DNA from 3 places in the Streptomyces sp. P6-2-1 genome. Region 1 is predicted to be linked to each of the others. Evidence: riboswitches for the same ligand, from Rfam matches in the RefSeq annotation. Region 1 holds a riboswitch; each other region holds the start of a gene.
What was found. Region 1 has a riboswitch for S-adenosylmethionine ahead of thrC (threonine synthase). Riboswitches for the same ligand answer to the same signal wherever they lie in the genome.
Positions count from the first base shown of each region.

Region 2: it holds a riboswitch for S-adenosylmethionine, as region 1 does, so the genes downstream of both, ACQYWQ_RS06685 (aminotransferase class V-fold PLP-dependent enzyme) here and thrC (threonine synthase) in region 1, are expected to answer to the same signal.
Region 3: it holds a riboswitch for S-adenosylmethionine, as region 1 does, so the genes downstream of both, ACQYWQ_RS29465 (cell envelope biogenesis protein OmpA) here and thrC (threonine synthase) in region 1, are expected to answer to the same signal.

Region 1 covers NZ_CP192513.1:3,044,110-3,053,411, forward strand. Annotated here, with positions in the region: gene ACQYWQ_RS13065 (MoaD/ThiS family protein) at 211-489, opposite strand; gene thrC (threonine synthase) at 551-1,846, opposite strand; SAM riboswitch class I at 1,863-2,018, opposite strand; gene ACQYWQ_RS13075 (glucosyl-3-phosphoglycerate synthase) at 2,238-3,188, shown strand; gene ACQYWQ_RS13080 (alpha,alpha-trehalose-phosphate synthase (UDP-forming)) at 3,359-4,813, shown strand; gene otsB (trehalose-phosphatase) at 4,840-5,700, opposite strand; gene ACQYWQ_RS13090 (DUF3263 domain-containing protein) at 5,736-6,032, opposite strand; gene ACQYWQ_RS13095 (ROK family protein) at 6,559-7,491, shown strand; gene nagA (N-acetylglucosamine-6-phosphate deacetylase) at 7,491-8,663, shown strand; gene ACQYWQ_RS13105 (1-phosphofructokinase family hexose kinase) at 9,057-9,302, shown strand, end outside.
Region 2 covers NZ_CP192513.1:1,510,746-1,520,047, forward strand. Annotated here, with positions in the region: gene ACQYWQ_RS06670 (NYN domain-containing protein) at 1-1,283, opposite strand, end outside; gene ACQYWQ_RS06675 (hypothetical protein) at 1,317-1,556, opposite strand; gene ACQYWQ_RS06680 (Lrp/AsnC family transcriptional regulator) at 1,768-2,049, shown strand; gene ACQYWQ_RS06685 (aminotransferase class V-fold PLP-dependent enzyme) at 2,120-3,472, opposite strand; SAM riboswitch class IV at 3,715-3,832, opposite strand; gene trpD (anthranilate phosphoribosyltransferase) at 3,965-5,029, opposite strand; gene qcrB (cytochrome bc1 complex cytochrome b subunit) at 5,198-6,847, opposite strand; gene qcrA (cytochrome bc1 complex Rieske iron-sulfur subunit) at 6,844-7,896, opposite strand; gene qcrC (cytochrome bc1 complex diheme cytochrome c subunit) at 7,893-8,702, opposite strand; gene ctaE (aa3-type cytochrome oxidase subunit III) at 8,765-9,302, opposite strand, start outside.
Region 3 covers NZ_CP192513.1:7,013,346-7,022,647, reverse strand. Annotated here, with positions in the region: gene ACQYWQ_RS29490 (biotin carboxylase N-terminal domain-containing protein) at 1-1,338, opposite strand, end outside; gene ACQYWQ_RS29485 (acyl-CoA carboxylase subunit beta) at 1,402-3,000, opposite strand; gene ACQYWQ_RS29480 (acyclic terpene utilization AtuA family protein) at 2,997-4,910, opposite strand; gene ACQYWQ_RS29475 (GNAT family N-acetyltransferase) at 5,130-5,699, shown strand; gene ACQYWQ_RS29470 (OsmC family peroxiredoxin) at 5,814-6,236, shown strand; SAM riboswitch class IV at 6,372-6,512, shown strand; gene ACQYWQ_RS29465 (cell envelope biogenesis protein OmpA) at 6,542-6,676, shown strand; gene ACQYWQ_RS29460 (cell envelope biogenesis protein OmpA) at 6,846-7,553, shown strand; gene ACQYWQ_RS29455 (type 1 glutamine amidotransferase) at 7,612-8,379, opposite strand; gene ACQYWQ_RS29450 (Cmx/CmrA family chloramphenicol efflux MFS transporter) at 8,735-9,302, shown strand, end outside.

The DNA.
Region 1 (9,302 bases):
TTCCGGGAGCCGCCGTGAAGAAAGGGGCAGAGCAATACCCCGACTCTACTCCTGCGAATCTCATGGAATTGCCCCCTCCGCTTGTGGTGCGGAGGGGGCAGGAGTGGAGCGAGGGGTACGGGGGCGGACGGCGGCCGTCCGGCGGGCGGCGCGGGGCGCCGCGACCCGTGGCCGCGCGGCCGCCCCGCCCCGTAGCCCCGTACGGCCGGTTCAGCAGCCGCCGGCGACCGCCGGGATGATCGAGATCCCCGCGCCGTCCGGCGTGGCCGTGTCGAGGCCCTGCTCGAAGCGGATGTCGTCGTCGTTGACGTAGAGGTTGACGAAGCGGCGGAGCTTGCCGCCGTCGTCGAGGACGCGGGCGGAGATGCCCGTGTGGTTGCGCTCCAGGTCGGCGAGGACCTCGGCGACGGTGGTGCCCTCGGCGGGCACCTCGGCCTGGCCGCCGGTGTAGGTGCGCAGGATGGTCGGAATACGAACGGAAACGCTCATGGCGTGGCCTTTCTCGGTCAACGAGGTCAGCGCGGGAGGGGGAAGTTCAGGGGGAGGGGGATCAGCCCGCGAGACCGGCGGCGCGGAAGGCGTCCAGGTCGGGGCGGATCGTCGCGGTGGGTCCCGTGGTCGGGGCGACCGCGTCGAGGGTCTTGAGGCCGTCGCCCGTGTTGAGCACGACGGTGGTCAGGGCGGGGTCGAGCTGCCCGTTCTCGATGAGCTTGCGCGTGACACCGACCGTGACGCCGCCCGCCGTCTCGGCGAAGATGCCCTCGGTGCGCGCGAGGAGCTTGATCGCGTCCACGACCTGCTCGTCGTCCACGTCCTCGACGGCGCCGCCGGTGCGGCGGGCGATGTCGAGCACGTAGGGGCCGTCGGCCGGGTTGCCGATCGCGAGGGACTTCGCGATCGTCTTCGGCTTCTGCGGGCGCACGACGTCGTGCCCGGCCTTGTACGCGGTCGACACCGGCGAGCAGCCCTCGGCCTGGGCGCCGAAGATCTTGTACGGCTTGTCCGCGACGAGGCCGAGTTTGATCAGTTCCTTCAGCCCCTTGTCGATCTTCGTCAGCTGCGAGCCGGAAGCGACCGGAATGACGATCTGGTCGGGGATCTCCCAGCCGAGCTGCTCGCAGATCTCGTACGCGAGCGTCTTCGAGCCCTCGCCGTAGTACGGGCGCAGATTGACGTTGACGAAGCCCCAGCCCTCGCCGAGCGGGTCGCCGATCAGCTCGGAGCAGAAACGGTTCACGTCGTCGTACGTGCCCTCGATGCCGACGAGGTCGCCGCCGTAGACGGCCGCCATGACGACCTTGCCCTGCTCCAGGTCGTGCGGGATGAAGACGCAGGAGCGGAAGCCCGCGCGCGCGGCGGCGGCGCCGACGGCTCCGGCGAGGTTGCCCGTCGACGAGCAGGACAGGGTCGTGAAACCGAAGGCGCGCGCGGCTTCGACGGCGATCGCGACGACGCGGTCCTTGAAGGAGTGCGTGGGGTTGCCGGAGTCGTCCTTGACGTAGAGGCCGCCGGTGACGCCGAGTTCCTTGGCGAGCCGGTCCGCCTTCACGAGTTGCGTGAGTCCGGGGTTGGTGCTGGGGTGGCTCGCCACGTCGGCGGGCACGGGGAGCAACGGGGCGTAACGCCAGATGTTCTTGGGGCCCGCCTCGATCGCGCGGCGCAGTTCTTCGACGTCGCCGGAGGGAAGCTCGTAGGCGACCTCAAGAGGACCGAAGCAGCTCTCGCAGGCGAAGATCGGGCCGAGCGGGAAGCGCTCGCCGCACTCGCGGCAGGAGAGCGCGACAGCGGGGCCGAGGTCGACGGCGGAGGTGGTGTTCTGCGGGATTTCGGCGGCTTGCACAGCCATGTGGGGAGGCCCTCTCTCCTCATCTTCCCCGCGGCGCATCTCGCCGCGAGACGGAATTGGCACCTTCCCGAGCCAGGGCCTTCGGTGGCGGTATCGACGAACCGCGCGGAGACTGGCTGGAGGGTTGCCGGGGCTTCAACGGGCCGTATCCCTCTGCCCCTCTGGATGAGCGTTGTGGCACCCGGGCTTCGGGCCCGGAGCGTTTGTGACACAAGGTGACAGCGCACCCCGACATGGGATGGTCACCCGCGTTGTTCAAGACTGTAACCGAAGCCCTGGATCGTGGAGAGAGCCGTCCGCACGCCGAGATGAAGGTCTCACCGGCGCCCTCCGCAGGGGCGGCAGTCCGGGGACCCGGCACCGGGTCCGCACGCACGAGGGGACAGACGCCGTGATCGAAGAGGTGGAACGCTGGCTGGAGCGCCGCTCCTGGACCGCGAACGACTGGCCCGTGGAGCGGCTCGCCGCGCTCAAACGTGCCGCGGGGACCTCGGTGGCCGTCGTCCTCCCCGCCCTGAACGAGGAGGCGACCGTCGGCGCGATCGTCGACGTCATCCGGCGTGAACTCGTCGACGCCGTCCCTCTCGTCGACGAACTCGTCGTCCTCGACTCGGGCTCCACGGACCGCACCGCGGAGGTCGCGCGCGCGGCCGGGGCGCGGGTCGTGCACAGGGACGCGGTGCTGCCGCGGCTGCCGACCGTGCCGGGCAAGGGCGAGGTGCTGTGGCGCTCGCTGCTCGCGACCGAGAGCGACCTGATCTGTTTCGTCGACGCGGATCTCAAGGACTTCAGGTCCGCTTTCGTGACCGGCATCCTCGGTCCGCTCCTCGCCGAGCAGGACGTGCACTTCGTGAAGGCGATGTACGACCGCCCGCTGGGCTCCGAGCCGGGCCAGGGCGGCCGCGTGACGGAGATGATGGCGCGCCCGCTGCTCAATATGCACTGGCCGCGGCTCTCGGGTTTCGTGCAGCCGCTGGGCGGGGAGTACGCGGCGCGGCGCTCGCTCCTCGAACAGCTGCCGTTCCCCGTGGGGTACGGGGTCGAGCTGGGTCTCCTCGTGGACGCGCTGCACACGGTGGGGCTGGACGCGCTCGCGCAGGTGGACGTGGGGGTGCGGGTGCACCGCCACCAGGACGGACACGCCCTGGGCCGCATGGCGGCGACGATCTACCGCACGGCGCAGGTGCGGCTCGCGCGCGGTCATCTCGTACGGCCGGAGCTGACGCAGTTCGAGCGTGCGCCCGAGGGCGGTTTCGAGGCGCACACGCACCGCGTGGACACGGAGGAGCGGCCGCCGATGCGGGAGATCCCCGAGTACACGGAGCGCAGGGCGGCGGCCTGAGGGGCGGCGGGGCGGCGGTGGGGGCGCCCGCCGGGCGGCCCGGGCGCGGGGCGCCTGCGACGCCGGGCCGTTTCCGCGGGAAGGGTGACAGAAATGGCAGTTGTGGCAGTTGTCTGCCGGTATACGGGCTCGCACGTTTGAGCCCATGATCCCGAGGCGAGGAATCCAGCATGCCTACTGACGACCCCACCCGCCCCGCCACCACCGGCACCGGCACCGGCACCGGCGCCGCCGTCCTCCTCGCCTCCAACCGCGGGCCCGTCTCGTACGCGTTCGGCGCGCACGGGGAGCTGACGGCCAAGCGCGGCGGTGGCGGGCTCGTCTCGGGGCTGTCGGCGATCGGGCCCGAGGTCGACGCCGTGTGGGTGTGCGCGGCGCTGAGCGACGCGGACCGCGAGGCGGCCCGCCGCTCGGGCGGCGAGCTGGACCCGGCGGACACGGGCGGCCGTCGTGTCCACATGCTGGGGATCGATCCGCGTACGCAGCACGAGGCGTACAACGACATCGCCAACTCCGTGCTGTGGTTCGCCCATCACATGCTGTGGCAGACCCCCTTGGAGCCCGCTTTCGGCCCGGAGTTCCGTGCGCGCTGGGCCTCGTTCGAGTCGTACAACCGCGCCTTCGCCGAAGCGCTCGCGGCGCAGGCCGCCGAGGGAGCGGCGGTGCTCGTGCAGGACTACCACCTCGTGCTCGTGCCGGGGATGTTGCGCGCGTTGCGTCCCGATCTGCGCATCGCGCACTTCTCGCACACGCCCTGGGCGCCGCTCGACTACTACCGGCTGTTGCCCGACGACGTCGCCGAGCAGGTGCTGCGCGGGATTCTCGGCGCGGATCACGCGGGTTTCCTCACGCGTCGCTGGGCGGACGCCTTCACGGCCTGCGCGGACGCGCTCGTCGGCGGTACGGGCCGGACCGAGGTCGCGGTGCACGGGCTCGGCGCGGACGCCGACTTCCTGCGGGGGCGGGCGCATCAGGCGGACGTGGACGAGCGGATCGCCGCGCTGCGCTCGGAGATCGGCGGCGAGGGGCGGCGCACGATCGTGCGGGTGGACCGTACGGAGCTGTCGAAGAACATCGTGCGCGGGCTGTACGCCTACCGGCGGCTGCTGACGGACCGTCCCGACTGGCGCGGGCGGGTCGTGCACCTGGCCTTCGCGTACCCGTCCCGGCAGGACCTGGAGGTGTACCGGGCGTACACGGCGGAGGTGGAGCGGGTCGCGCAGGACATCAACGACGAGTTCGGTACGGCGGACTGGACGCCTGTCCTGCTCAAGGTGGACGACGATTTCCCGCGCTCGCTCGCGGCGTACCGCCTCGCGGACGTGGCGTTGGTCAACCCGATCCGGGACGGCATGAACCTCGTGGCGAAGGAGGTCCCTGTCGTCTCGGACGCGGGCGTGGCGCTCGTGCTGTCGCGGGAGGCGGGCGCGTACGAGGAGTTGGGCGCCGACGCGGTGGTGGTGAACCCGTACGACGTCTCGGCGACGGCCGAGGCCCTGCACACGGCGCTCACCCAGGACCCGGAGTCCCGGACGGCGCACACGAAGCGCCTGGCGGAGACGGCGACGGCACTGCCACCGGGGAGGTGGTTCATGGAGCAACTGGAGGCGCTGGGCGGGGCGTAGGCCGTGGGTGAGCGGGTGTGCCGGGCTCAGGACAGGGTGTCGGCGAGGGTGGACAGGAAGGCGACGACCTCTTCGGGGCCGCCGGCGAGGGGCAGGTCGGCGCGGACGGTGAGTTCGGTGACCTCGGTGCCGGAGGCGATGAGGAGGCCGGGGCGGGCGGGGCGGCCCGCTTCGACGGCGGCGTAGGCCGCGAGGTCGCCGAGGTCGTCGCCCGCGTAGAGCACGGAGGCGGCGCCGACCTCGTCGAGGTAGCTCGTGAGCGCCTTGCCCTTGTCCATGCCCGGCGGGCGCAACTCCAGGACCATACGGCCCGGTTCGACGATCAGGCCGTGCCGTTCGGCGAGGGCGGTGAGCGGGGCGAGCAGTGCTTCGTACGCGGCCTGCGGGTCCTCGGCGCGGCGCGTGTGCACGGCGACGGCCTGGCCCTTGTCCTCGGTCCACAGCCCGGCGAAGTCCCCGTTCGCCTCCAGCACGGCGGGGAGTTCGGCGCGCGCCGCGGTGAGTCCTGGGGGCGGGGGCGGGGCGGTGAGTTCGCCGCTCGCGGCTTCCCAGCGCTCGGCGCCGTACAGGCCGAGGACGACGAGGCGGTCGAGCCCCGGGACGTGCGCGAAGCCGCCGTAGCGGACGGCGGTCTCGGCGGGGCGCCCGGTGACGACGGCGAGGGAGCGGACGTGCGGGGCGAGGCGTGCGAGCGCTTCGACGGCGCCGGGGCGGGCGCGCGCGGAGTCGGGGTCGGGGACGATGTCGGCGAGCGTGCCGTCGAAGTCGAGCGCCACGACGGCCGTCGCTGGCTCGTCGAGTACGGCCCGCAGCCCGGTCCGCCCGGCCTCGGTCACGGGCTCGGGGAGCGGGGAACGGGAGGAGTGCGAGTCACGCGCTGCGGTCATGGGCCGCACTCTAGGCCGCCGGGTGTGCGCTCGCCTCACCGCTCCGCCCGGCGTGCCTCCCGTACGCGGCGCAGGCGGTGGACGGTGACGGGGGCGTGCGCCTCGGCCGCGGGGTCGTCGAGAAGGGCGTTGAGGAGCTGGTAGTAGCGGGTCGGTGACATGCCGAGGCGCTCACGCACGGCCCGCTCCTTGGCGCCGGGCCCGGTGAAGCTCTCGCCTTCGAGGGCGAGGACGTCGCGGTCGCGCGCGGAGAGGGCGGGCGGGACCGACGGGGCGAGGGGGGCGGTGGGGGGCTCCCGTTCAGGGTCGTCGTCCTGAGGTGCGGTGCTCATCCCCGCAAGCGTAGGCCAGCGTGGGGGGGCCGGCGTGGACGGGCCGGGGCGGCTCAGGTCCGACTGCGGCTCGGGGCTGCCCCGGCCCAGGACCGACTGCGGCCCAGGGCCAACCACGGCCCAGGGCTGCCCCGGCCCAGGACCAGCTCTGCCCCGGCCCAGGACCGACTGCGGCCCAGGGCCAACTGCGGCTCGGGGCCAACTGCGGCTCGGGGCGGGGACAACTGCGGCCCAGGGCCAACCACGGCCCAGGACCGACTGCGGCCCAGGACCGACTGCGGCCCAGGACCGACTGCGGCTCGGGACCAACCACGGCCCAGGACCGACTGCGGCTCGGGACCAACCACGGCCCAGGACCGACTGCGGCCCAGGGCCGACTGCGGCCCAGGGCCGACTGCGGCCCAGGGCCGAGTGCGGCTCGGGGCGGGGCCAGCTGTGGCTCGGACGTGGGTGAAGCCTCGTCTCCGGCAACTTCGCCACGCGAATGGACTAGACCTCTTCCAGTTGAGGCGCCAAACTGTTTCACGTGAAACATGTCATCGCCCTCGATGTGGGCGGCACCGGGATCAAGGCCGCCCTGGTCGGGGCGGCGGGTGAGCTGCTGCACGAGGAGCGGCGGCGCACCGGGCGCGAGCAGGGGCCCGGGGCGGTGGTCGAGGGCATCCTCGCCTTCGCCGCCGAGTTGTTCGCGTACGGCAGCGAGCGGTTCGGCGAGGGGGCGAGCGCGGTCGGGATAGCGATCCCGGGCGTGGTGGACACCGAGAAGGGCGTCGCCGTCTTCTCGGCCAATCTCGGCTGGGAGAACGTGCCGCTGCGCGCCCTGCTGAGCGAGCGGCTCGGCGGCGTACCGGTCGCGCTCGGCCACGACGTACGGACCGGCGGGATCGCCGAGGGGCGGCTGGGCGCGGGCCACGGGGCCGACCGGTTCTTCTTCCTCGCCCTCGGTACGGGCATCGCGGGCGCGTACGGCATCAACGGGGTCATCGAACCGGGCGCGCACGGTTCGGCCGGTGAGCTGGGGCACGTCGTGGTGCGCCCGCAGGGGCCGCCGTGCGGCTGCGGGCAGCGCGGCTGCCTGGAGCGGCTCGCCTCGGCCTCGGCCGTCACCGCCGCGTGGGCGGAGGCGAGCGGGGACCCGGAGGCGACCGCGGCGGACTGCGCGCGGGCCGTCGTCGCCGGGGACCCGCGTGCGGTGGCCGTGTGGGAGGAGGCCGTCGCCGCGCTCGCCGACGGACTGCTCATCGCCGTCACCCTGCTCGACCCCCGGACGCTGATCATCGGTGGCGGGCTCGCCGAGGCCGGGGAAACCTTGTTCACACCGCTGCGCGCGGCCGTCGCCGAGCGCGTCACCTTCCAGGCGCTTCCCGAGATCGTGCCCGCCGCGCTCGGGGACACGGCGGGCTGCCTCGGCGCGGGCCTGCTCGCCTGGGACCTACTCGCCACGGAGGTAAGCGCCTGATGGCTGCCAGCACCGAGTACACCGTCCTGACCGGCGCCACCGTGGTCCTGCCCTCGGGGCAGGTGCCGGACGGCAGGCTCGTCGTGGCCGGGGAGCGGATCGCGGAGCGCGCTCCCGAAGGCGCGCCCGAGATCGACCTGCGCGGGCACTGGCTCGTGCCCGGTTTCGTCGACATCCACAACCACGGGGGCGGCGGGGCCGCGTTCGGCGCGGGGGGCGTCGAGGACGTACGCACCGCGCTCGCCACGCACCGCGCGCACGGCTCGACGACGGTCGTCGCCTCGACCGTGACCGGCGAGCTGGACACGCTCGCGGAGCGGGCCGGGCTGCTCTCGGAGCTTTCGGAGGACGGTGAGCTGGCGGGCATCCACTTCGAGGGGCCGTTCATCTCGCCGTGCCGCAAGGGCGCGCACAGCGAGGCGCTTCTTCGGAATCCGGACCCCTCGGAGGTCGCGAAGCTGCTCGCCGCCGCGCGCGGGCAGGCGCGGATGATGACGCTCGCGACGGAGCTGCCCGGTGGGCTGGACTCGGTGCGGCTGCTCGTCGAGCAGGGCGTGATCGCGGCGATCGGGCACACGGACGCGACGTACGAGCAGACCGTCGAGGCGATCGAAGCGGGCGCGACGGTGGCGACGCACCTGTTCAACGCGATGCCGCCGCTGGGGCACCGCGAGCCGGGGCCCGTCGCGGCGCTCCTGGAGGACGAGCGGGTCACGGTCGAGCTGATCAACGACGGCACGCACCTGCACCCTGCCGCGCTGGAGCTGGCCTTCCGTCACAAGGGGGCGGACCGGGTCGCGTTCGTGACGGACGCGATGGACGCGGCGGGCTTCGGCGACGGGCGGTACCTGCTCGGGCCGCTGGAGGTCGATGTCGTGGACGGGGTCGCGCGGCTCACGGAGGGCGGTTCGATCGCGGGCTCGACGCTCACGATGGACCGTGCGCTCACGCGCGCGGTGACGGTCGACGGCCTCGGTATCGACGCGGCGGTACGGGCGCTGAGCGCGAACCCGGCCCGCCTGCTCGGCCTCGCGGACCGTGTGGGCTCCCTGGAGCCGGGCAAGGACGCGGACGTCGTGGTGCTCGACGCGGGCTTCGAGGTCGCGGGGGTGCTGCGCAAGGGACGGTGGATCGTGGCGCCGGAACCGGTGAGCGCGGGGACGCGGGGCTGACCAGAACGGAGCGGGGCCGCGCCGGAGCGAAGCGGCTCCCGTTCCCGCGGCGCCGAAGCGCCCCGTAGGGACGGCGCCGAAGCCTCCCGTACCGCCCGGACCGCCGTACCGCCCGGACTGCCCGGACTGCCGTGCCGCCGTGCCGCCGTGCCGCCCGGACCGAGCCGTACCGTCCGGACCGGGGAGAGCCGCCCGCCCCCTGCGCGGGCGGCTCTCCCCGTACCGCTCCCCCGTTCACGCCTTTATGACGAAGTGGCGGCGGGAAACGTTCGGTCCCGTTCGCAGTGGTCCGCTCCGCTCCGGGCTCTGGGCGCGCGGGGTGCGGCTTTGGCATGATCGGACCTCGTGCCGGTGCCGGGACGCACCGGACCGCGAGGGGGAGGGGGTGCGCGGATGCTGCTGACCGTCACGCTCAATACCGCGCTCGACCTGACGTACCGCGTCCCCGCGCTCGTGCCGGGGGCGAGTCACCAGGTGCGCGAGGTGAGTGAACGCGCGGGCGGCAAGGGGCTCAACGTGGCCCGGGTGCTCGGGGCGCTCGGGCGGCACGTCACGGTGACGGGCTTGTGCGGAGGGCCTACGGGAGCGCGCATACGGGAGTTGCTGGCCGGGGCCGACCGGGTCACCGACGCACTCGTC
Region 2 (9,302 bases), 1.5 Mb from region 1:
AGCACCCGCACCCCGCGCGGCGGCGCGAGCAGCACGGGCGCGGCCAGCTCGGCCCCGTCGAAGACGCACGTCACCTCGGCGCCGCTCTGCGCGGCGAGCTGCGAGAGCCCGCCGAGCAGCCGCAAGCGCTGCTTCTCCAGGGGCATCGTCGGATAACCGGTCTTCGTGACGTTGTACCCGTCCACGACGAGATGCGCCTGCGGCAGCGCGAGCAACTGGTCCAGGATCGCCGGGTCGTCCTCGGCGAGCGCACGGGCCGCGATGTCCTTCGGGCTGAACACCGCGGGCTCCCGCGCGTCCACGGTCTCGGCGGGCCGTACGGAGACGGGCGGCAGCGCCAGTTCGCGGCGCAGCCCCTGCGCCGCGTCGAGCACCGTGTCGAGCAGCAGCCGCAAGCGCATGTCCTCCACGCTGCGCCCCTCGCGCGTCGCCTTACGGCTCGCCTCAAGGGCCGCCTCGACCTCGCCGAGCCGTGCCCGCACCCGCCGCGTCTCGCTCTCGGCGGCGCTCAACTGCGCCTGAAGCTCGGCACGCTGGGCCTCGGCACGCTCCTGCTCCTTGCGCAGGGCCGCCTCGCCCCGCTTGATGTCGCTCTGCGCGGCCCGCAGCTTGCGCCGCACCGCGTCGGCCTCGCGGCGCAGCGCCTCGGCCTCGCCGCGCAGGCGCTCGCTGTCCGCGCGCCCGCGCTCGCGCGCCTCGTCGCGCTCGGCGCGCAGCCGGGCCAGCTCCTCCCTGGCCGCCTCGTCCATCCGCTCGGCCCCGGCCCGCTCGGCCTCCTCACCGGCGGCGGCCACGAGCTTGAGCCAGCCGGGGGGCCGCAGCAGGTACGCGGCGGCGGCGACGTCCACCGGATCGGCGGCGGGGGGCGGGGTGCCCCCGCTCAGCGCCGTGCACAGCTCGGGCTGCGCGGCGCGCAACTGCTCGGCCACCCGGGCCCGGAAGGCGGGGTCGTTCTCGACCGCGGCGGCCATCGCGTTGCCCGCGTACTTGAGCCGCCTGCTCGGCGTGAACCGCGCGTACTGACGCAGCTGGGCCGGGAGTTCGCCGACGGTGAGGCCGCCGAAACCGCTCGCCACGTACCGTACGACGCGATGCCTGACCCCTTCGGGCAGCGGCCCTTCGAGCGCCTCGGCGTCCCGGCGCGCGCCGTGCTCCCGGCCCTCGGGCGCCCGGGCACCCTCGTCCGCCGCGTGCCCGGCGTCCTCGCGGGCGCCGCCCGCGTGCGCGTCCCGCTCCGCGCCGTGGGGCGCACCGGCGGGCTCGGCGTTCGCTTCCTCCACCATGTCCTCACCCCACTCGCTCGTGCGGGCCTGCGCTCAGGCGGCCGGCCCCGGCCTGTCCACCAGTTCGATCTGGTCCACCGCGTTGCACCAGCGGCAGCGGACCGAGTCGATCGTCTCACTCACCACTTCGCGCTCCTCGACGTTCGGTTTCCCCGCGAGGTCGAGGTGGACGTACTCGACGACCTTCGACGACCGGCTCACGTCGAACCTGGTGAGGTTGCCGCACAGCGTGCAGCGCCAGCGCGTGGTCTCCGTCGGCAGGGGAACGGTCATCGTCTGCGTCGCTTCCTTCTCGTGCTCGCGTGCCGCGTGCGCGTGCGTGCGGTACGTGGGCGGTGCGGTACGTGGGCAGTGCGGTACAGGGCTGTGCGGCCGGATCGCTTGTGTTGCCCGTAACCCTACGGCCTGTGGGCGGGACCGCGCGGCGGGGACGGAGGCCCGGACTACAGTGGGCCCACCAGGACAGTGAAGGGGACCAACAGCCGTGATCACCGCGATCGTGCTCATCAAGACCAGCGTCGACCGAATCCCGGAGATCGCCGAGTCCATCGCCGCGCTGGACAGCGTGAGCGAGGTCTTCTCGGTCACCGGCTCCTACGACCTCATCGCGATGGTCCGGGTGAGCCGCCACGAGGACCTCGCCGAGATCATCCCGAACCGGATCAGCAAGATCCCCGGCGTCGCGGCGACCGATACGCACGTGGCCTTCCGCACGTACTCGCAGCACGACCTGGAGGCGGCCTTCGCGATCGGCCTCGACTCCTGAGGCACGCTTCCCCGGAGGTACGAGGGAGGGGCGCCGGTCCGAGGACCGGCGCCCCTCCCTCGGCTCCCGCTCAGACCGCGGGCACGCAGCGCCCGCCCTCGGTCCTGTACGTCCAGCGCGCGCCCTTCTCGACCAGCTCGCGCACCGCGCCGAGGAAGCGCTCCACGTGCTCGTCGGGCGTCCCCGCGCCGAAGCTGACCCGCACCGCGTTGAGCGAGCCGCCCTCGGGAGCCCCGCACTCGCCGGGCGCCCCGGCGTCCGCGCCGAGCAGCGTGCGGACCAGCGGGTGGGCGCAGAAGAGCCCGTCGCGGACCCCGATCCCGTACTCGGCCGAGAGCGCGGCGGCGAGGTGCGAGCTGTTCCAGCCGCTCACGACGAAGGAGAGCACGCCGACCCGCTCGGCCTCGGGCCCGAAGAGCCCGAGGACACGGACGCCCTCGATCGCGGCGAGCCCGTCCCTGACCCGCGCGACGAGCTGCTGCTCGCGGGCGACGAGCGCGTCGAAGCCCGCCTCCGTGAGGGCCTTGCACGCGGAGGCGATCGCGTAGGCGCCGATGACGTTCGGCGAACCGGCCTCGTGGCGGGCCGCCCCCTGGTGCCACTCGACGTCCACGCCGCCGTCCGCGCGCCTGCTCACGGCACGGCTCGCGCCGCCGCCCGCGAGGTAGGGCTCGGCGTCCTCCAGCCAGTCCGCGCGGCCCGCGAGCACCCCGGCGCCGAAGGGCGCGTACAGCTTGTGGCCCGAGAAGGCGACCCAGTCCACGTCGAGGTCCTGGACCGAGACGGGGTGGTGCGGGGCGAGCTGGGCCGCGTCGAGGACGATCCGCGCGCCGTGCGCGTGCGCGACGCGGGCCAGCTCGGCGACGGGCCACAGCTCCCCCGTCACGTTCGACGCGCCCGTGACACACACGAGGGCAGGTCCCCGGCCGGTACGGGCCCTGAGCGCGCCCTCCAGCGTCGTGACGGCGTCCGCGGGGCTGCGCGGGGCGTCGAGGTGGGTCACGGCGGCGGTGCGCCAGGGCAGCAGCGAGGCGTGGTGCTCGGTCTCGAAGACGTACACCTCACAGCCCGCGGGCAGCGCGGCGGCGAGGAGGTTGAGCGAATCGGTCGTGGAGCGCGTGAAGACCAGCTCGTCGTCCGCGCGGCAGCCGAGGAAGGCGGCGACGTCCGCGCGGGCGGTCTCGAACAGCTCGGTGGACAGCTGCGAGAGGTACCCGGCGCCGCGGTGCACGCTGCCGTAGTAGGGGGCGTAGGCGGCGACGTCGTTCCAGACGCGCTCCAGGGCGGGGGCGCTCGCGGCGTAGTCGAGCGCGGCGTACTCGACCTCGCCGCCGGTGACGAGCGGCACGCGCACCTCGCGGCCGAGGACGGGCAGCGGGGCGGCGAGGGCGGCGGTGGCGGAGGCGGTGGCGGAAACAGACATGGCGAACTCCCGTACGTGGAGGCGGAAGGCAGCGGAAGGCGAGCTGCGAGGACGGGGGCGGCGGGCGGTACGAAGGGCCCGGCGGCCCAGGACGGCGAAGGGCGCCGCACCCTGACGTGGTGAAGGGTGTGCGCCCTACGACATTCGCTTGCTCACGGAGAACCGCTCCCTCGACGACCAGGACCCCTGGTGCCTGACGCCGCGAAAGGGAGGTGTGCCAACGCCCCTGACGGGCGCGGAGGGGTCCGCGCTTGCCGCAGACCTCGCTGCCTGCGGCCAGGTCTTCACCCGGGGCACCCCGCCACGGACGGAGGGTTGCCGGACAGCAGGCCGGGGCCGTAGTCGCTGTCACTCATGACCTGCCAGCATCCTGCCACAGGGCCCCGCGCCGGGCCCAGGGGGTTCCAGCATGCGAAACGGGCGGTACGCGCCCGAGGCCCGTACCGCCCGTGCCGGTGAAGCGGCGCCAACCGCCGCCCGCCCCGGTGGCGGTCAGCTGTTGCTCGCCCTGACCCAGCGCTCCAGCGCCGCCTCCGCGGCCCCCGAGTCGAGCGCTTCCGCGGCCCGCGCCATGCCCTCCCCGATCCGGTCCCTCAGCGACTCCCCGCTCGGGCGCAGGGCGGCGAGGGCCGCCGCCGAGTTGAGGAGCACCGCGTCGCGCACCGGGCCGCGCTCGCCCGCGAAGAGGCGGCGGGCGACCTCCGCGTTGTGCGAGGCGTCGCCGCCGCGCAGGGCCGTGACCGGCGAGAGCGTGAGGCCGACGTCGCGCGGGTCGAAGCTCTCCTCGCGCACCGCGCCGTCCTGGACGATCCACACGCGCGAGGTCGCCGCCGTCGTGAGTTCGTCGAGACCGTCGTCGCCCCGGAAGACGAGCGCCGACGAGCCGCGCGCGGCGAGCACCCCGGCCATGATCGGCGCCATCCTCGCGTCGGCCACGCCGGTGGCCTGGGCGCGGACCCGGGCCGGATTGGTGAGCGGCCCGAGGAAGTTGAAGGTCGTACGGATGCCCAGTTCACCGCGTGCCGCGGCGACGTACCGCAGCGCCGGGTGGAACTTCACGGCGAAGCAGAAGGTGATCCCCGCTTCCTCCGCGACCTGCGCGACCCGCTCCGGGCTCAGCTCCAGGTTGACGCCGAGCTTCTCCAGGACGTCGGAGGCCCCCGAGGCCGACGAGGCGGCGCGGTTGCCGTGCTTGACGACCTTCGCGCCCGTCCCCGCGACGACCACGGCGGACATCGTCGAGATGTTGACGGTCTTGGCCCCGTCCCCGCCGGTACCGACGATGTCGACGGCGTCGCCGGGGACGTCGATGGTGCGGGCGTGCGCGTACATCGCCTCGACGATGCCGCTGATCTCCTCGACGGTCTCGCCCTTGGCGCGCAGGGCCACGGCGAAACCGGCGATCTGCGCGTCGGTCGCCTCGCCCCGCATGATGCGGTCCATCGCCCAGGCGGTGTCGGCCGCGGACTGGTCACGGCCCGAGAGGAGTCCGTCGAGTACGGCCGGCCAGGAGCGGGCCGCCGCGGTATCGCCTCCGACGGGGTGCACAGCGCTCATGGCCGCTCCTGGTGTGTGGGTACGGGGGCGGGGGCGCAGCGCGCCGGCCGCCGTCTCTTCGTCCCCCACCTTATCGGCGCGCGGACAGCGCGAAGGGCCCCGTCCGCCCACCGGGAAGGTGGGACGGGACGGGGCCCTCAGGTGGCGTGTGGCGTGACAGTGCGGGGATCAGTGGTGGCCGTGGCCGCTCGTGATCTCCTTGTACTCCTCCTCCGTCGGCTTCGGGATCTGGGTCCCGTCGCCGTAGTAGCCCTTGGAGAGCTTGGAGCGGAGCTTCTCGGCGCCGGAGACCTTGCGCTTGACGCCGTTCTCGTCGGTGGTCTCGCCGATCTCGAAGGGCTTGACCTGCTCGTGCGCGGTGAGCGTGTAGCGCTGCTCGGCGCTGAGCGGCTCGTGCACCTCGATGAACTCACCGTGCGGCAGGCGCTTGATGACGCCGGACTCGCGCCCGTGCAGCACCTTCTCCCTGTCGCGGCGCTGGAGGCCGAGGCAGATCCGCTTGGTGATGATGAAGGCGACGACAGGGCCGACGAAGAAGCCGATCCGCACGAACCAGCTGATCGCGTTGAGCGACAGGTGGAAGTGGGTGGCCCACAGGTCGTTGCCACCGCCGACGAGCGTGATCATGTACATCGTCACCCAAGCGACACCGAGGCCCGTGCGGACCGGGGCGTTGCGCGGGCGGTCGAGGATGTGGTGCTCGCGCTTGTCCCCGGTGACCCAGGACTCGATGAACGGGTAGACCGCCATCGCGCCGAGGACGAGACCGAAGACCACCAGCGGGATGAACACACCGAGGACCAGCGTGTGGCCCCACAGGTTGATCTCCCACCCCGGCATGACACGGATGAGACCTTCGGCGAAGCCCATGTACCAGTCGGGCTGGGCGCCGGTGGACACCTGGTCGGGCCGGTAGGGGCCGATCGCCCAGATCGGGTTGATCGTCGCGATACCGGCGATGGCCGCGATGACACCGAAGACGAGGAAGAAGAAGCCTCCGGCCTTCGCCATGTACACCGGGAGCAGCGGCATCCCGACGACGTTCTTCTCGGTGCGTCCGGGGCCCGCGTACTGCGTGTGCTTGTGGTAGAAGACCAGGATCAGGTGGCCCACCATGAGCCCCAGCATGATGCCGGGCAGCAGCAGGATGTGGATCGAGTAGAACCGGGCGACGAAGTCGCCGCCGGGGAACTCCCCGCCGAACAGGAACATCGAGATGTACGTGCCGACGATCGGCACGGACAGGATCGCGCCCTGCGTGAAGCGGACACCGGTGCCGGAGAGCAGGTCGTCCGGGAGCGAGTAACCGGTGAACCCGGTGAACATGCCCAGGGCGAAGAGCAGGAAGCCGAACAGCCAGTTGATCTCACGCGGCTTGCGGAAGGCGCCCGTGAAGAAGACGCGCATCATGTGCACGAACATGCCGGCGAGGAAGATGAGCGCGGCCCAGTGGTGGATCTGCCGGATGAGCAGACCGCCGCGGACCTCGAAGCTGATCTTCAGCGTGGAGGAGAACGCCTCCGACATGAGCTGGCCCTGCATGGGGCCGTAGACGCCGTGGTACTCCACCTCGTTCATGCTCGGGTGGAAGAACAGCGTCAGGTACACACCCGTGAGGATGATGATGATGAAGCTGTACATGCAGATCTCGCCGAGCATGAAGCTCGGGTGGTCCGGAAAGATCTTGCGCATGTTGGACTTGGCCAGGCTGTAGATGCCGAGCCGTCCGTCCGCCCAGTCGGCGAGCCGTTCCCCGGCGGGCGCCTGACTGCGGTCCGGCGCGTCCGCGCCGGGTGCATGTGTGGTCTCGGTGCTCATCCGCGCTCCCAGAAGGCAGGACCGACGGGCTCGTCGAAGTCGCCGAGCGCTTCGAGGTAACCCTCGTCGTTCACGCCGATCCGCAGCTGCGGCAGCGGGTGACCGGCCGGGCCGAAGATCACTCGGGCGCCGTCGGAGAGGTCGAAGGTGGACTGGTGGCACGGGCAGAGGACGTGGTGCGTCTGCTGCTCGTACAGGCTGATCGGGCAACCGACGTGGGTGCAGATCTTGGAGTAGGCGACGATGCCCTGGTGCGACCAGTCCAGCTCGCGCTTGTCCTTGATGTTCTCCGGGGCGATCCGGATGATCATCAGGGCGGCCTTGGCGATCTGGTTCTGGAAGTCGTGGTCCGTCTCCTCCAGGCCCTCGGGCTTGGCGAACGTCAGCGAACCGGTGATGACGTCCTCGGGACGCAGCGGCTCGTTGGTGTTCATGTTGACGATGACCGAGCCCTTTTTCCACTTCGTGGAGCGGAGCTTCTTCTCGGGCAGCGGGCCGAGGTCGCGAAGGAGCACGACGCCGGAGAGCGGCACGAGGGCCAGCGCGCCGAACATCGAGTTGCGGATGAGCTTGCGGCGCCCGATGACGGAGTCCTTGGCGCCCTGCTTGAAGTCCGCGATGACCTTCGCGCGGGTGTCGTTGTCGGCCTCGATGTCGTGGCGCTCGTCGACCAGCTCGACGTCCGACATCAGGGTGCGCGCCCAGTGGACGGCGCCCGCGCCGATCGAGAACAGCGCGAGGCCCAGCGTCAGGCCGAGCGAGAAGTTCAGCGCGCTGACGTGCCCGAAGGGCCAGATGTAGACGATCTTGCCCGGCTTGAAGATCACGTACGAGGCGATGAAGCCGGCCGTCGCGAGCATCGACAGGGTGAAGAGGAAGGCGACCACGCGCTCGCTGCGCTTGGCGGCCTGCTCGTCCAGGTCCTGGATGCGGTGCTCGTGGGGCGGCAGCCCCGGGTCGGCGAAGGGGTTCTTCGCCAGCTCGGCCGAGTGCTCCTCGGCGCCCTGCCCTGCGGGCAGGTTCTCTTCGGGATTGTCTTGGCTGCTCATGACTTCTTGGCCTTTGCGGTCCGGACGGCGACCCACGTGGCGACGGCGATCAGCGCACCGAGCCCGAAGACCCAGGCGAAGAGACCTTCACTCACCGGACCGAGACCCCCGAGGCTGAGACCACCGGGGTTGGTGGCCTTGTCCCCGTTGACGTCGCGCAGGTAGGCGATGATCTGCTTCTTCTGCTTCTCCGGCATCGTGGTGTCGGGGAAGGAGGGCATGTTCTGCGGGCCGGTCTGCATGGCCTCGTAGAGGTGCTTCGGGTCGACGCCCTCAAGCGAGGGAGCGAACTTGCCGTGCGTCAGCGCGCCGCCCTCGCCGGTGAAGTTGTGGCACTGCGCGCAGTTGGTACGGAAGAGCTCGCCGCCCTTGGCGCTGTCCGACCCGGCGGGGTCGTACTGGTTCTTGGTCGGCACCTCGGGACCGGCGCCGAGCGAGGCGACGTAGGTCGCGAGCTGGTCGATCTCCTTCTCGGAGTAGATGACCTTCTTGCGGGGCGCCTGGGCGCCCTGCTGCTGGAGCGGCATACGGCCGGTACCGACCTGGAAGTCGACGGCCGCGGCGCCCACGCCGACGAGGCTCGGCCCGTCGCTGCTGCCCTGTCCACCGGTTCCGTGGCAACTGGCGCAGCCGACGTCGTAGAGCTTCTTGCCCTCGTCGATCTTGAGGGACTGGGCTGTTTCCTCAGCCTGTGCCTTGTCCGCAGGCGCGAACGCGGCGTACAGCCCCCCGGTGGCCGCCAGCGCGAGGAGTAGGACGACGACCGCCGCCAGCGGATGGCGTCGTCGTACGGAGAGCTTTTTCACGGATTACCCCGGTGTCAGGATCTTCTGCGTCGGTGCTACTGGATGTGGGCTTCTCGCCCGGATTACTTGATCAGGTAGATCGTGGCGAAGAGGCCGATCCAGACGACATCGACGAAGTGCCAGTAGTAGGACACGACGATGGCCGCAGTGGCCTGGTGATGTGTGAACCTCTTGGCCGCGTACGTCCGGCCCAGGACAAGCAGGAAGGCGATGAGGCCGCCCGTCACGTGCAGTCCGTGGAATCCGGTCGTGAGGTAGAAGACGGAACCGTAGGGGTCGGAGGAGAGCGAGAGCCCCTCTTCCTTGACCAGGTCCGTGTATTCGAAGATCTGACCTCCGATGAAGATCGCACCCATCACGAAGGTGATCGCGAACCAGGTACGGAGCTTCTTCACATCGCCGCGCTCGGCGGCGAAGACGCCGAGCTGGCAGGTGAGAGAGGAGGCCACCAGGATGGCGGTGTTGGTACCCGAGAACGGAACGTTCAGGGCATCCGCCATTTCCTTCCAGTGATCCGGTCCGGTCACCGATCGCAGGGTGAAGTACATCGCGAAGAGGGCCGCGAAGAACATCAGCTCGGAACTCAGCCAGATGATGGTT
Region 3 (9,302 bases), 4.0 Mb from region 1:
GGCGTCCTCGGGCGTGGTGAGTGCGGCCAGGTGGCGGTCGTAGAAGGAGGTGTCGGCGCCGCCCGCGACGACCTCGGGGTGCCGCAGGGTGCGCACGAGGAGGTCCCTGTTGGTGACGGGGCCGTGCAGTGTGGTGCGGGCGAGTCCGTCGGCGAGGGCGCGCAGCGCGGCCGTGCGGGTGGGGGCGTGGGCGATGACTTTGGCGAGGAGCGGGTCGTAGTGGACGCCGATCGTGCCGCCGTCGGTGACTCCGGCGTCGGTGCGCAGGTGGGCGGGGGTGCGGAAGCGGTGCAGGCGTCCGGTGCGGGGGCGCCAGTCGTCGGCGGGGTCCTCGGCGTAGAGGCGGGCCTCGACGGCGTGCCCGCTCGGCGCGGGCGGGACGGGCGGCAGGGGTTCGCCCTCGGCGACGGCGATCTGGAGGGCGACGAGGTCGATGCCGTGGACGGCCTCGGTGACGGGGTGTTCGACCTGGAGGCGGGTGTTCATCTCCAGGAAGTGGGCGCGGTCCTCGTCGACGAGGAATTCGACGGTCCCCGCGCCTGTGTACGCGACGGCGCGCGCGGCGGCCTCGGCGGCGCGGTGCAGGAGCGCGCGCTGTGCGGGCGGCAGGTGGGGCGCCGGTGCCTCCTCGATGACCTTCTGGTGGCGGCGCTGGAGCGAGCAGTCGCGGGTGCCGAGGACCCACACGGTGCCGTGGCGGTCGGCGAGGATCTGCACTTCGACGTGCCGGCCCCTGGCGAGGTACGGCTCGGCGAAGACCTCGTCGTCGCCGAAGGCGGCGCGGGCCTCGGCGCGCGCCGCGGTGAGTGCGGCGGGCAGCTCGGCGAGGTCCCGTACGAGCCGCATGCCGCGCCCGCCGCCGCCCGATGCCGCCTTGAGGAGCAGTGGGAGGTCCTTCTCGGTGGCGTGCGCGGGGTCGACGGCGGTGAGGAGCGGTACGCCCGCGCGGGCCATGAGGTCCTTGGCGCGGGTCTTGGACGCCATCGCTTCGATGGCCTCGGGCGGCGGGCCTATCCAGGTGAGCCCGGCGTCGGTGACGGCGCGCGCGAAGGCGGCGTTCTCGGAGAGGAAGCCGTAGCCGGGGTGCACGGCGTCGGCGCCCGAGGCGCGGGCCGCGTCCAGGACGAGGTCGGCGCGCAGGTAGGTGTCGGCGGGCGCGGCGCCGGGGAGGCGGATGGCGAGGTCGGCCTCGGTGGTGTGCGGGGCGTGCGTGTCGGGATCGGAGTGGACGGCGACGGTGGTGATGCCCAGCGTGCGGCAGGTGCGCTGGACGCGGCGGGCGATCTCGCCGCGATTGGCGACGAGGAGGCGGGTGACGGGGCGCGGGGTGACGGTCATGGGGTGGCTCCTCTCGCGGGGTCGTCGGGGTGTGCGGGCGGACGCGGCGCTCCGCCCCGTGCCTCACATGCGGAAGACACCGAAACCCCCGCGGTTGCCCCGGACTTCGGCGGTGTGGACGGCGGAGAGGCACAGGCCGAGCACGGTGCGCGTGTCGCGCGGGTCGATGATGCCGTCGTCGTAGAGACGCCCGGAGAGGAAGACGGGCAGCGACTCGGCCTCGACCTGTTGCTCGACCATCGCGCGGAGCGAGGCGTCCGCTTCCTCGTCGTACGGGCGGCCCTTCGCCGCCGCCGAGGCGCGGGCGACGAGCGAGAGGACCCCGGCGAGTTGCTGCGGGCCCATGACGGCGGACTTGGCGCTGGGCCAGGCGAAGAGGAAGCGCGGGTCGAAGGCGCGCCCGCACATGCCGTAGTGCCCGGCGCCGTAGGAGGCGCCGATGAGGACGGAGAGGTGCGGGACGCGGGAGTTGGCGACGGCGTTGATCATCATGCTGCCGTGCTTGACGATGCCGCCCTGCTCGTACTCCTTGCCGACCATGAAACCGGTCGTGTGGTGGAGGAAGAGGAGCGGGATGTCGCGCTGGTTGGCGAGCTGGATGAACTGGGCGGCCTTCTGCGACTCCTCGCTGAACAGGACGCCGCGCGTGTTGGCGAGGATGCCGAGCGGGTAGCCGTGCAGGCGCGCCCAGCCGGTGGTGAGGCTGGTGCCGTAGAGCGGTTTGAACTCGTCGTAGTCGGAGTCGTCGACGAGGCGCGCGACGACCTCGCGCGGGTCGAAGGGCTCGCGCAGGTCCTCGGGGACGAGGCCGAGGAGTTCCTCGGGGTCGTACCGGGGCGGCGCCACGGGTCCCGGCGCCGGGTGCGCCTTGCGGTGGTGGAGACGCGCGACGATGCGGCGGGCGAGCCGGAGCGCGTCGGGCTCGTCGCGTGCGAGGTGGTCGGCGAGACCGGAGGTGCGGGCGTGCATGTCGGCGCCGCCGAGCGATTCGTCGTCGCTCTCCTCGCCCGTGGCCATCTTGACGAGCGGCGGGCCGCCGAGGAAGACCTTCGCGTGGTCCTTGACCATGACGACGTGGTCGGACATGCCGGGGACGTACGCGCCGCCCGCCGTCGAGTTGCCGAAGACGACCGCGACGGTGGGGATGCCCTCGGCGGACAGGCGCGTGAGGTCGCGGAAGAGCGCGCCGCCCGGGATGAAGATCTCCTTCTGCGAGGGCAGATCGGCGCCGCCGGACTCGACGAGGCTGATGACGGGCAGCCGGTTGGCGCGGGCGATCTCGTGGGCACGCAGGGCTTTGCGGAGCGTCCACGGGTTGCTCGCGCCGCCGCGCACGGTCGGGTCGTTGGCGGTGACGACGCACTCGACGCCGCTGACGGTGCCGATGCCCGTGACGAGCGAGGCGCCCACGGTCCAGTCACTGCCCCAGCCGGCGAGCGGGGACAGTTCGAGGAACGGCGTGTCGCGGTCGAGGAGGAGTTCGACACGCTCGCGGGCCAGGAGTTTCCCGCGCTGGTGGTGCCGTGTCACGTACTTCTCGCCGCCGCCCGCGAGGGCCTTGGCGTGCTCCGCGTCGAGCGCGGCGAGCTTGTCGAGCTGGGCGGCGCGGCGCGCGAGGTGGGCGGGTGCGGCGGGGTCGACGAGGCTGGGCAGGAGGGTCACGCGCGGGTCTCCTCGGGGGACGCGGGTACGGGGCCTTGCGGCGGGGCGTCGTCCGGCGCGGCTACGGGGCCGGGGTCGGCTTCCGGCTGAGGTACGGGCCCTGGCGCGGTCTGCGACGGCGGTACGGGTCCCGGCGTGTCGCCCGGCTCCTCCCGTACGGACCCGCGCGGCGGCCGCGCCCCGGCCCCGAGCAGCGCTTCCGGTACGTCCACGTGGCGGGCGCGCAGCCACTCCCCCAGCGCCTTGGCCTGCGGGTCGAAGCGCTCGCGTGCCGCCGCGCCCTCGCCGAGCAGGCCCTCGATCACGAAGTTGACGGCGTGCAGGTGGGGCAGGACGTGCCGGGTGACGGTGAGCGGCGCGGTCTCGGGCAGGAGGGCGCGCAGGCGCTCGGGGGTGAGGTGGTGGACGAGCCAGGGCCATGCGGCGGGTTCGCGCGCCCATACGCCGAGGTTGGCGTCGCCTCCCTTGTCGCCGCTGCGCGCCCCCGCGACGTACCCGAGCGGGACCCGGCGCACCGGCCCGGGCGCGGGCGCCGGGGGCAGCGTGACGGCGGGCGGGGCGGCCGGGGGTAGGGCGGTGAGCGGGGGCGGCGGGATGTCGCGCGTGGTGCCGTCGGGCAGGTGCGCGGTGTGGCGCACGGCGGTCTGCGGGACGGCCGCCGCGCTGAACACGCCGTACGGGGACGGCTTTCCGGGGGGTGCGGTGAGGTGGAAGCCGGGGTACCCGGCGAGGCCGAGTTCGACGGCGGCCGCGCCGATCCTGCGCCCCACGGCCTCGGGGTCGGGGTCGCGCACGACGAGGCGGAGCAGGGCGCTCGCGGTCTCCTCGGTGGCGGCGTCGGGGTGGTCGGTGCGGACGAGTTCCCAGTCGGCGCGGGCGGGCGGGCGCTCGGCGAGGGCTTCGGTGAGCTGGGCGCGGACGAGCGCGGCCTTCGCGGGGATGTCGAGCCCGGTCAGCACGAAGACGATCTCGCCCCGGTGGCCGCCGAGGCGGCTGAGCCCCACCTTGAGCGTGGGCGGCGGCGCCTCGCCCCGTACGCCGTGCACACGGACGCGATCGGGGCCCTCCTGGGCGATCCGTACGGTGTCGAGGCGGGCCACGACGTCGGGGCCGAGGTAGCGCGCGGGCCCGGTCTCGTAGAGGAGCTGGGCGGTGACGGTGCCCCGCGTGACGGCGCCGCCTGTGCCGGGGTGCTTGGTGAGGACCGCGCTGCCGTCGGCGGCGATCTCGGCGAGCGGGAAGCCGGGGCGGCGCACGTCGTGGGCGGTGAAGTCGCTGTAGTTGCCGCCGGTGACCTGCGCGCCGCACTCCAGGAGGTGGCCGGCGACGACGGCGCCCGCGAGGCGGTCGTGGTCCGCGGGGTCCCAGCCGAAGTGCGCCGCTGCGGCGCCGCTGACGAGGGCCGCGTCGGTGACGCGCCCGGTGACGATGAGCTGGGCGCCGGCACGGAGGCACGCGGTGATGCCTCGGCCGCCGAGGTAGGCGTTGGCCGTGAGCACGCCCTCGCCCCAGGATTCGCGGCCCGCCGCCTCCGGGTGCGCGAGGAGGTCGTCCCCGGTCACGTACGCGACGGGAATGGCGAGCCCTTCGCGGCGCACGAGCCGCCGCAGTGCCTCGGCGAGTCCCGCGGGGTTGAGGCCGCCCGCGTTGGTGACGACGCGGACACCGCGCTCGGCGAGGAGGTGGAGGCACTCGGCGAGCTGGCGCGGGAAGGTGCGGGCGTACCCGGCGGCGGGGTCCTTGAGGCGGTCGCGGCCGAGGATGAGCATCGTCAGCTCGGCGAGGTAGTCCCCGGTGAGCACGTCGAGCGGGCCGCCGGTGAGCATCTCGCGCACGGCCGAGAAGCGGTCCCCGTAGAAGCCGGACGCGTTGCCGACGCGGAGCGGGCCGGGTGGGGCGGAGGGGGTCAACGCGGTTACTCCTCACCGGGGTTCGGGAGACGTGGGGCCTCGCAGAGTGCAGCATCACAGCGCACCAGGAAACAAGCAAGCGCGCTTGCATGATTTTCTGTGAGTCGGCGAGGGCGGCGTACGGGGCGGCTCGTGCGGAATTCCGCTTGCCCCCGGGCCGCCCCGGCCCCGAGGATCGGCCGGGTTCGCCCGCCCCTCGCCCGCCCCCGGAGCCGCCCCGTGGACCTCCTCGCCTCCCTCCCGCTGCGCACCCCGCGCCTGACGCTGCGCCCCTTCGCGCCGGAGGACACCGACGCGGTGCACGCCTACCAGCGCCTCCCGGAAGTGGCGCGCTACCTGTACCGCCCGCCCCGCACCCGCGCCGAGTGCGAGGCGACGATCGCGGTGCCGCCCGCGTGGGAGAACGACGGCGACCGCGTCCTCCTCGCGGTGTGCCCCACACGCCCGGCGCCCGGTGTGCCCGCGCTCGCGGGCGAGGTGAGCCTCAACCTGCGCGACACGCGCGCCCGTCAGGCGGAGATCGGCTGGACGCTCCACCCGGCAGCGGCGGGCCACGGCTACGCGACCGAGGCCGCCCGCGCCCTCGCGGGGCTCGCCTTCACCACCCTGGGCGCCCACCGCGTCCACGCCCGCGTCGACACGGAGAACACCGCGTCCGTCCGCGTCTGCGCACGCCTCGGCATGCGCCGCGAGGCCCACTTGGTGGAGAACGACGTGCGGGAGGGGGAATGGGGCAGCGAGTTCGTGTACGCGCTGCTGGCACGGGAGTTCGCGGCCGCCGGGGAGTGAACGCGGACCGAGGCGGTGCGGGGGCGCTACCGGGCCGCCCGGCACCAGCGTGCGGGCCGCCGCGGGCCCGCCCAGCGTGGGACCGGGGGAGGCACGAGCGCGAAGGAGCGGGGCATGCGGGCGACGGGCTCGTCGGTGTGGAGCGGGACCTTCCACGAGGGCAGCGGTTCGCTCTCGGCGGGGTCGGGGGTGGTGCGCGAGGCGCCGTACACCTTCGCGAGCCGCTTCGAGGGCGCGCCGGGCGCGAGCCCCGAGGAGCTGCTCGCCGCGGGGCACGCGGGCTGCTACAACCACGCCCTCGCCAACATCCTGGACAAGCGCGGCAAGCCCGCCGGCTCCTTCCGCACCCGTGTGGACGTGGACCTGGGCACCGAGGTCGTCAGCCCGCGCGTCCTCGGCGTGCGCATCACCGTGGACGCGGAGATCCCCGGGCTCTCCGATGCGGAGTTCCAGGAGTACGCGGCGCGCGCGGGCCGCACCTGCGCCATCTCCCGCGCGCTCGCGGTCGAGGTGACGGTCGAGGCCGCGCTGCGCTGAGCGCGGGCGCCTCCCCACGGGACACGCGCGCCGCCGCGCACGTCCCGCCCCGTACGCGCGCGTGGCCGCGGTGGGCGGCCACCGCGTGGACACCGTCTTGACGGTCCGTCGTGGCGCCGTGACACTGAGGGGGACGGTCACGATCGTCAGCGCCCGCGCGGAGTGTTCCGCGCGTGGTTCATCGGCCCCGGCCCGCTGACAGGCAACCCTTCGACCGCGATGGGGTGCCCCGGGTGACGACCTGGTCCCGCCACGGCGGCGGGACAAGCGCGGCCCCCGTGGGGTGGCCGGGAGGGGTGGGTGTCATGTCCGGAGTTCTGGCCCGGCGCCGCGCCGACCGCTTCCCCGCGCCCGTACGCCCCCGGCGCCGCACCCTCACCCGCAGGCTCCACATCGACCTGCTGCGCGTGTGCGGGGCGACGGGCCGTCCCGCCCGCTGACGGACCCCCGCCCCCGTCACCACCCCCGGCGCCCCGTGCGCCCCCTGTGCCGTGTCTTCCTCCCCCCTCGTCACCTGGGAGAACCATGTCCGGAACCCTTGCCCCCTCCTCGCCCGCCCTCCCTCTCTGTACCCCCGCGCCCGCCCGGCGCGGCAGTGGCCTGCCGCGTGTGCGCGAGGCGGTCGAGCCCGTCGAGCGGCAGCGCATCGGCGTCGCGGGCGGCCACGGCTTCTACCCGGCCCCGCACCGGTACGCCCTGTACCTGACACCCCGGCGCGCGGACGCGCTGCGCGTCGCCGTGACGGTGCGGCTGCTCGGTCTCGGTGAGACCCTCGCGGTCGTCCCGCTCGAAGGGCCGGGCACACCCGCGTACGAGAACCTGCGCTGCGCCTACGAGGCGACGCGCAGGCACTACGCGGGACCGCTCACCGTGCCCGCCCTGTGCGACCGCTGGACCGGGCGCGTCGTCAGCAACCACACGCCCGACATCCTGCGCGATCTGCACGGCCGCTTCGGGCCCGCGGAGACGGCCGAGTGCGGGGCGTGCGCGCTGCGTCCGGCCGCGCTCGCCGCCGAGACGGACCGGCTCGAAGCGGAGTGGGACTTCACGGGCGCGGTCCCGGGTACGGGGCCGCTCGACGCCGTCGCGGCGCGTTTGCGGCGCGACCCGTACGTGTGCGGCGAACGCCTGACGGCGGCGGATGTCGACGCGTGGTCGGCGCTCGTCGCGCTCTGCGCGCTGCCGGAGACGGGCGGCACACCGCACGAGGCACTCGCGAGGCACTCCGGGCGCGAGGTGCTCACCGCGTGGGCGCGCGGCCTCGCGGGGCGCCCGGCGTTCAAGGAGGCCCTCGCGGAGGCGTACGGGGTGGCGTGAGCGGAGGAGGTACGAGGTGGGGCGAGCGGGCCCGTGCGTGCCGCTCGCCCGGCCCCGTTCACCCCACGACCGCGCCCCCGCGGTCCCTGACCAGCGCCGCGAAGCGGTGGGCGACGGTGCGCCAGGCGGCCTCCGCCTCGGGGGCCTCGCGCTGGGCGTGGGCGTGGAGGCGCGCGGGGTCGGGGGCGCCGTGGCGGGCGAGGCGTTCGGGGTTCCACCGGGCGATGCGCGCGGCGCGGGCCTCGGGGTGGAACTGGACGCCCCAGGCGGCGGTGCCGAGGCGGAAGCCCTGGTAGGGGCAGTCGCGGCTGCTCAGGAGCCAGTGCGCGCCGGGCGGGAGCGCGGTGATGGCGTCGACGTGGTTCTCGATCGCGGGCGGGTGCGGGGGCAGCCCGTGGAAGAGCGGGTCGTCGGCGGCCTCGGGGCGCAGCGTGAGCCGGACGCTGCCGAACTCGGGGGTCCCGTGCTCCCCGCGCACCTCTCCCCCGGCGACGTGCGCGAGGAGTTGCCCGCCGAGGCAGATGCCGAAGTAGGGGACGCCTGTGTCGAGCGCCTGTCGGGCGAGCGCGCGGGTCGCCGCGAGCCACGGGGCGCGGGTGTCGTCGTCGGGGAGGTAGGCGCCGCCGAGGACGAGCAGCCCGTCGTGCGCGAGCCGTTCGGGCAGGGGTTCGCCCTCCCAGGCCCGTACGGCGTCGAGCCGCACCCCGCGCTCCGCGAGCCACGTCCCCCAGTTCCCGGCCCCGTCCCCGTCGAAGTTGCGCACCACGAGCACGCGCGGCTCCCGCCCCTCGCCGCCGTCGCTCTCCTGCCGCGTCCCGTTCACCACGTGCGCTCTCCGTCCCTGTCGGCCGTGCCGGTCGGGCCGAGCCTAGGCGGTTCGGGCGGAACGAGGCCGGGCGGCCGTGCCGCCGGAAATCCCGTGTCCGCGCGGCGGCGCCGGGGTATCGTGCGCGGCATGTCGAGTCCCGAGTCGGACAGGCCGGGGGCTTTCGGTCACGCCGTCAGCCCCCTGCGCCACTGAGCTTCCGCACCACCGTGCCGTGCGCTTCCGCGCCGTCGTGCCGCCGTGCTTCCGCACCGCCGGCCCGGTGAGCCGCTGAGCCGCCGCTTCCGCCGCTCCGGGGACCGACGGCGATGACGAGACGCCCTCTCGTACCTCGCCACTCCCCCGGAGCCGCTCGATGCCCTTCGCCCTGTACCTCCTCGCCCTGGCCGTCTTCGCCATGTGCACTTCGGAGTTCATGCTCTCCGGCCTGCTGCCCGGCCTCGCACCGGATCTCGGTGTCACGGTCGGGACGGCGGGCCTGCTCACACCGGCCTTCGCCGTCGGCATGATCGTCGGCGCCCCGCTCGTCGCCGCGCTCGCCCACGCCTGGCCGCGGCGCGCCTGTCTCCTCGCGTCGGTCCTCGTGTTCGGCGCCGCGCACGCGGTGGGCGCCCTCACGACGAGCTTCGCCGTCCTGTGCGGTACGCGCGTGGTCGCGGCGCTCGCGAACGCCGGTTTCCTCGCGCTCGCGCTGCCCACGGCGGCCGCACTCGTGCCACCGGACCGTACGGGGCGCGCGCTCGCCGTGCTGCTCGCGGGGACGACGGTGGCCACGGTCGCCGGGGTGCCCGGCGGCGCGGTGCTCGGTGCGCTGTACGGGTGGCGGGCGGTGTTCTGGGTGCTCGCCGCGCTGTGCGTGCCGGCCGCGCTCGGTGTGTTCAAGGGGGTGCCCACAGGGCGCGGCACAGCGAACGGACCGGGGC